One region of the Klebsiella terrigena genome, then DNA from elsewhere that is predicted to be linked to it. Evidence: riboswitches for the same ligand, from Rfam matches in the RefSeq annotation. Region 1 holds a riboswitch; the other holds the start of a gene.
What was found. Region 1 has a riboswitch for thiamine pyrophosphate ahead of thiB (thiamine ABC transporter substrate binding subunit). Riboswitches for the same ligand answer to the same signal wherever they lie in the genome.
Positions count from the first base shown of each region.

Region 2: it holds a riboswitch for thiamine pyrophosphate, as region 1 does, so the genes downstream of both, HCK03_RS13925 (TenA family protein) here and thiB (thiamine ABC transporter substrate binding subunit) in region 1, are expected to answer to the same signal.

Region 1 covers NZ_CP050508.1:4,764,148-4,767,536, reverse strand. Annotated here, with positions in the region: gene thiP (thiamine/thiamine pyrophosphate ABC transporter permease ThiP) at 1-340, opposite strand, end outside; gene thiB (thiamine ABC transporter substrate binding subunit) at 316-1,299, opposite strand; TPP riboswitch at 1,332-1,478, opposite strand; gene sgrR (HTH-type transcriptional regulator SgrR) at 1,540-3,195, opposite strand; gene sgrT (glucose uptake inhibitor SgrT) at 3,283-3,389, shown strand, end outside.
Region 2 covers NZ_CP050508.1:2,948,862-2,952,250, reverse strand. Annotated here, with positions in the region: gene HCK03_RS13935 (ABC transporter permease) at 1-12, opposite strand, end outside; gene HCK03_RS13930 (ABC transporter ATP-binding protein) at 9-737, opposite strand; gene HCK03_RS13925 (TenA family protein) at 734-1,429, opposite strand; TPP riboswitch at 1,495-1,596, opposite strand; gene HCK03_RS13920 (BamA/TamA family outer membrane protein) at 1,899-3,026, shown strand; gene HCK03_RS13915 (hypothetical protein) at 3,042-3,389, shown strand, end outside.

The DNA.
Region 1 (3,389 bases):
CGCTCAGGATGCCAAATACCGCCACCAGTACCGGCAGGATAAGCGTCATCGCGCACAGGCGCAGCAGCAGCGTGCGGCCGGGAAAGCGGCGCCGGTAGAGGGCGCGGGCAAGAAAGATGGCCGGCACCACCGAGAGCAGCGCCGAAAGAAACGCCTGCCAGAAGGAGAAGCGAACGACGTGCCAGAGATAGCTATCGCCGACGATAGCCATCCAGGCCGCCTCCGGCGCGCTGCTCCAGAGCGCCAGAAAAGCGGCCAGCGCCACCACGACCAGCACGGTGGCGGCCGTCAGGCCCGGCAGCAGCCAGCCGATGGTTAGCGGCTGACGGCGCGTTGCCATGCGTTAATCCAGTTCTGCCGTTCGCCAGCGACCTGCTGCGGAGTGAACTCCAGGGTGGTCTGCGGTTTGATCAGCGTGTCAAAGCCGGCAGGGAGCGTCACCTGGGTGACGGGGTACATCCAGTTGCCCGCCGGAATCGCATTCTGGAACCCCGGAGAGACCATAAACTTAAGGAACTTCTCCGCCAGCTCCGGCTGCTTGCTGGCCGCGGTGCGGGCCGCCACTTCGACCTGCAGGTAGTGGCCTTCGCTGAAGCCGGCCGCCGCGTAGTTATCTTTTTTCTCTTCGATGATGTGATAGGCCGGAGAGGTGGTATAGCTCAGCACCAGATCGCTTTCCCCCTTCAGGAACAGGCCGTAGGCCTCGCTCCAGCCCTTGGTGACGGTGACGGTTTTTGCCGCCAGCTTCTCCCACGCCTGCGGGGATTTATCGCCGTACACCTTCTGCATCCACAGCAGCAGGCCGAGGCCCGGCGTGCTGGTGCGTGGATCTTCGTAGATCACCCGCCATTTCTGGTCGCTCTCAACCAGCTCCTTCAGGCTTTTGGGCGGATTTTTGAGCTTGTTTTTATCGTAGACGAAGGCGAAATAGCCGTAGTCAAAGGGGACGAAGGTATCGTTGTTCCAGCCGCCGGGTACCCTGAGCGCGTCGGTCGGCACGTTGCTTTTGGCGAATAGCTTGCTTTGCGCCGCCGCTTCCAGCAGGTTGTTGTCCAGTCCGAGTACCACATCGGCTTTGCTGTTTTTGCCTTCCATGCGCAGGCGATTCAGCAGCGAAACGCCGTCTTCCAGCGCCACGAACTTCAGCTCGCAGCCGCAGTCGGCTTCAAAGGCCTTTTTGACGGCCGGACCCGGGCCCCAGTCCGCAGAAAAGGAGTCGTAGGTATAGACGGTGAGAACGGGTTTAGCCAACGCGGGAGCGGCGACCAGCACCAGCAGCGGGAGTAATTTTTTCAACACTTTGCACCTCACAAAAAAGGGGTGGCAAAGGATTTTGAGTGAGCCTCAAATCCCTTCGCCGGCGTTATCCGGATCAGGTTCGACGGGTATTTTCTCAGCCCATACGCTGCATCCTGCAGGTTGTCACGATGCAACCTGAATGAAGCGGCGTATGTTTATTAGCACCCCGTTGAGAACGGCGACTAGTGTAATGATTTTGTTAGCGGACCGAAAGTGCTTAAGCGCCCGCCGGGGAAGGCGCTAGGGTTCCGGCGGCGCAAACCACGCCGATTTAAAATCAAACCAGCCGAGGGTGTTCATCCTCACGCCGCGCATGCTGCGCTGGCCCTGGATCATCAGCCAGTGGTGGATCAACGGGACGATCGTCTGGTTGGCCAGCAGCTGCTGGCTCCAGGTCGCAGGGTTTAACTCGCCCGCATGCCAGCGGCCGGCGTCCTCCTCCCAGTCAATCGGGATGCAGTGGCGAATGAGCGGGACTTCATACAGCCAGGCGAAGAGGGAGAAGTCGATCGGCAGGGTAAAGTTGGCGCTGTTTAGCCAGATGTCGCTGACCACCTCGCCGCGGTGCCACTCCGCGTATTCCAGCTCGCGGATCTCCAGCCTGACCTGATGCTCGGCTAACAGCGTCGCCATAATGCCGCCGATCGCGCGATGCTCAATGTGGTCCTGATAATAGGTCAGCGTCACCGACTCGAGGCCCGCGGGCTTCTCGCAGGCGTGGCTGCGCGCGTGGTGCCAGCGCGGCAGCAGGCCGTAGGCCGGGAACCAGTTGCCCTGGTAATGTTCGCCCGCGTGGTAGAGCAGGTTCGCCGGCTGGAACAGATAGCTCAGCCACTGGCGGACGGCGGCATTGGCGCCAAGCGGGCTGCGGGAATCAAACAGCAGGTAGTAGCAGCCCTCTTCCAGGCGGCTTTCGACGGCTTTCTCGCTCTGGGTGGTGCCCTGCAGGGTTAAGCCGCCGTTCGACTCCTCGCCAATCTCCGGCAGCACCCAGACGTTGACCTCGTCGATTAATGCCCGATAGCCGAAGTAGTCGTCGAAGGCGTGGATCTTAAGCTGGTTTTGGTTATTGCGCGCGACGGCATAGGGGCCGGTGCCGATCGGCATCGAGGAGTAGTTCTCCATCGACTGCCATTCGCGCGGCAGTATCACCGCCGAAACCTGGCCCAGCAGCCACGGCAGCCAGCGATCCGGCTGCGTCAGATGGATATCCAGCGTCCAGGCGGTCGGCGAGACGATGCGCTCAATATGGGCGTACAGCGGCAGGGCGTTGCTGCGCTGCAAAGAGGCGATCACGTCCTCCATTTCCAGCTCGCGTCCGTGGTGAAAGTGGATGCCGGGACGCAAAAAAAAGCGCCAGTGGGTGGCCGATAGCTGCTGCCAGTGGTGGGCAATATCGGCTTCCAGTTCCCCGTTTTCCTCATTTACCCGCGTCAGGGCGCTAAAGATTTGCCGGGCGATATGGTTTTCCGAACGGCGCAGCGCGCTGCCGGGGAGCAGATTTTTCATCGGTCGATAATAGAGCACGCGCAGAATATGCCGCCCCTGGCGAAAGCTCCGTCCGAGGTGGGAGACCAGCATCTGGCGCACGGCGGCCTTATCGCCAACCAGCTGCACCAGCTGATCGATGCGATCCTGCTCCAGCAGATCTTCCGCCCGCTGCTGCTGCAGCGCCAGGCCGGTGTAGAGGAAAGCCAGCTTTGAGCGCTTACCGCGTCCCGCTTCCGCCTCCCAGGTTAGCCAGCCGCGCTCTTCCATCATGTTCAGCAGGGTTCGCATATGGCGGCGCGAGCAGCTTAGCATCTCAGCCAGCTCGTTGAGCGTCGTCTCCTGCGACCTCCCTTCGCAGCATTGCCACAGGCGGATGAACTGTTGTTGCAGACGGGCAGAAGACATAAAAGGGGAACTCCTGATGAAAACTCAGCAATTTATTAATCCTCATATTAGGCCAATAATGGATTTCGATGAAGCGAGGAGATGAATATGACGAGGTCAACCGCTAAACAGTTCTACCAACGCTACTTTTCTGCGACGCAGGATGCGTCATGGCTAGCCCGCCTGATGGCAGGACGACGGCAGGAAATACTCGG
Region 2 (3,389 bases), 1.8 Mb from region 1:
TTTGCCCCTCATCCGTCGGCCCTCATTAGCTGCTGCAGCAGCTCCGCCTGGCTGGTCAGCAGCGCGGGATCGTCCGCCGCGCGCGGCGGCAGGCCGCTCAGATGGTGCGAGTCGTCGATCCCGCCCGCAGACGGAGAAAGCACCAGCAGGCGGTGGCTCAGGCGGCAGGCTTCCATTGGATCGTGGGTAATCAGCACCACGGTACGCTCGGCCAGCAGTTCAGCCGCCAGGGTTTGAATACGCGTGCGGGTGATGGTGTCGAGGGCGGAGAAGGGCTCATCCATTAACACCACGGGGCGGTCTTCATACAGCGTGCGGGCCAGCGCCGCGCGCTGACGCATGCCGCCGGAGAGCGACGCCGGGCGATCGTCGGCGCACTGCTCCAGCCCCACCTGGCGCAACAGGGTTGTCACGCGCGTGCGGTCGACGCGCTCCCCGCGCAGGCGCGCGCCGAGGGCGACGTTATCGCGCACGCTCAGCCACGGATAGAGCAGGTCCTTCTGGCCCATCCACGCCAGCCGTTTCGCGACGGGCTGCCCGTCGCTGGCGTACACCTGGCCGGAGGTGGGCGCCGCAAGGCCGGCGATGATGCGCAGCAGGCTGGTCTTTCCGGCACCGCTGGCGCCCAGCAGAGAGATCCACTGACCGGCGGGGATATCGAACGACAAATCGGCAAAAACAACCCGCGCGCCGAAGCGCAAACCCAGTTCCCGCACGTGGATCGCCGGGGGCGTCACGCCGACGCCTCCGTTACCGCGTTCAGCCCCATCTGCCAGAAGTTGGCCTCCAGCCGCGTGGCGGTGGTGAAGATGGCGCTGAGCTCAGCGAATCTCGACTCGCCGCCGCGCTGCTGCCAGAGGGTTTCAAGCAGGGCGATCGCCGCGTTGACGCCGTTGAGATAGCCTTCGTCGCCGTAGTTACGGATCCACGAGGCGTAGGGGTTATCGTCCAGGCGGGTCTGCGGACCGTGCAGCAGCCCGAGCCCGATTTCCGCGTAGCCGGCCACGCAGGGCATCAGCGCGGCCAGCAGATCCAGCGCGTCGCCGGAATGGCCGATATCCAGCACGTAGCGCGTGTAGTTAACCGTCTCCGCCGCTTCCGGCTCTGCGGCCATGGTGGCTTCATCCAGCCCCCAGTCGGCGCAGTAGCCGACGTGCAGCGGCAGCTCGTTAAGGATGGCGTTCATCGATGCCGCCGCGGCGCGCATCTCCGGCAGCGTGCGCAGCTTGCTGACCAGCAGGGCATAGCTGCGGGCAAAGTGGATCAAAAACAGATAGTCCTGCGTCAGGTAGCGGCGGAATGCGGGTTCGGGCAGGGTGGCGTCAGCCAGCTGGTGTAAAAAGGGATGCGCGACGTAGTGCTGCCAGTCGCGTCCCGCCTGCTGGCGCAGACGACCGTAGATGCCTTGGGTAAATGCGGGAAGAATCACAGGACCTCCTGAATAAGGGGAGATCCGGGCGTGCAGAAGTATGAACAGGCAATGGCGGAAAACTGGCAAAATTGCCGACCCGTCCCTTCGCTGGCATGACCCAGATCAGGTTCAAAGGGTTCGGCTTACGCCATCTCAGCCCTCACGGGACACCCCTCGGTAGGGCCATGTTATACGACATTCACTTTTTGATTACAATCCCGACGGCGGCTCATTGCTTCGGGGGCGCTGGGGCGGTTTAAGTGACAGTGTCACTAGAGATCTGACTAAAAAGCGAACGGCGTGCAGAATTAGGAAAAGTGTTATAGGTAATTAGTGTGATTTAGCACGCTTTTTTATCCAAAATTAAGGAAAAAATCGGCCGTCGGCAATTGGTACTTCCGCGGCGCGTACTATATATTTTCATAAGCTGAAAGCCATTATTCTTCAGTGACCTGGGTATTAAAACCCCTTATCGCCTGGAGAGTGCATGAAGCCGTTTTCCCCCCAGCTGCTGCTGGCGCTGATCGTGCCGCTTGCCGCGCCCGCCACGGCGGGGGAATTTTTCGATCCTGAAGATAGCATGCTGGATATGAGCCAGTATCTGCAGGACAACCCCTACGGATTTCTGCCGGTACCGCTGGTGATTACCGAACCTGCCGTGGGCTTTGGCGGGGGCCTGTTCGGCCTGTTTTTGCACGGTAAAGGCACCCGCGAAGGCGAGAACTACATTCCGCCGCCGATGACGGCGTTTGGCGGCGGCGGGACGCAGAACGGCACCTGGTTTGTCGGCGGCGGCCATCGTCATAGCTGGAATCACGACCATATTCGCTACCTGGTAATGCTCGGCTATGCCGATATTAACCTCGATATTTACTCCGGCGATGTGGTGGGATTTAGCCAAAACCGCAGCATCAGTACGCGGACCAAAGGCTACGGCGGCTTGCAAAAGCTGCTGTTCCGCGTCGGCGACTCCCCGGTTTTCGTCGGCGCGTCGCAGGTCTACGCCAAAACCGATATCTCCACCGACAGCCCGCTGGTCAATCGGGTCTGGCAGCGGGTATTGGGCCAGCAGAGCACCTCGTCGGCGCTGGGCGTGGTGGCGGAATATGACACAACCAATAACTTTTTCTACCCTAAGAAGGGGTTATCGCTGCAGGGCGAGTATCGTTTTTACCGCTCCATGCTCGGGGGTGACTATCAGTACAACCAGTTTTCACTTAACGGTAAATACTTTATTCCGCTGAGCCGGACGCTAACCCTGGCCTTTGCGGGGGACTATCAGTCCCTCACGCACCATGACCGGCATCTCACCCCGATGGCGCGTCCCTATATTGCGCTACGCGGGATCGCCAGCTATCGCTATCAGGGCGACTATGTCAGCACGGTGCAAACTCAGCTCGCCTGGGAGTTTCAGCCGCGCTGGATCCTGCAGGGGTTTGTCGGTATCGGTAGCGCCGCCGATGAAGCGCACGGATTGTGGGAACAAACGGAAACCGCGTGGGGGACGGGGTTTCGCTACCTGATAGCGCGGCAGTACGGCTTACATACGGGCATTGACGTCGCCTTCAGCGAGCACCAGCAGGCGGTCTATTTTAATGTGGGTTCCGGACTTTAAGGTCAGATGAAAAAAATGAGATGGACTAAAGCCATAATAACGCTACTGCTCACCTCCGGCAGCGCCTGGGGAGCCAGCGGCGGTGACGCGGCTTCCGGCGACGGCGACAGCTACTTTCCTATCTGGGGCGATGAGGCAAGGGCGCGCGGGTACGCGATCCCGCTGCCGTTTGGGATCAACCTGAGCTACATGAATATTCGCCAGGATATCCTGGTCGACAGCATCAGCTTTTCCGGGCTCAAGCTCGGCAATCACCTTATTCCGAGCGATATGTTTGCTATTGATGCCGGCCACACGCGGCAGAAAAGTAAGACCGAGAATCTGCGTCTCGATATGTGGGTCTTTCCCTTTTTAAATATCTAC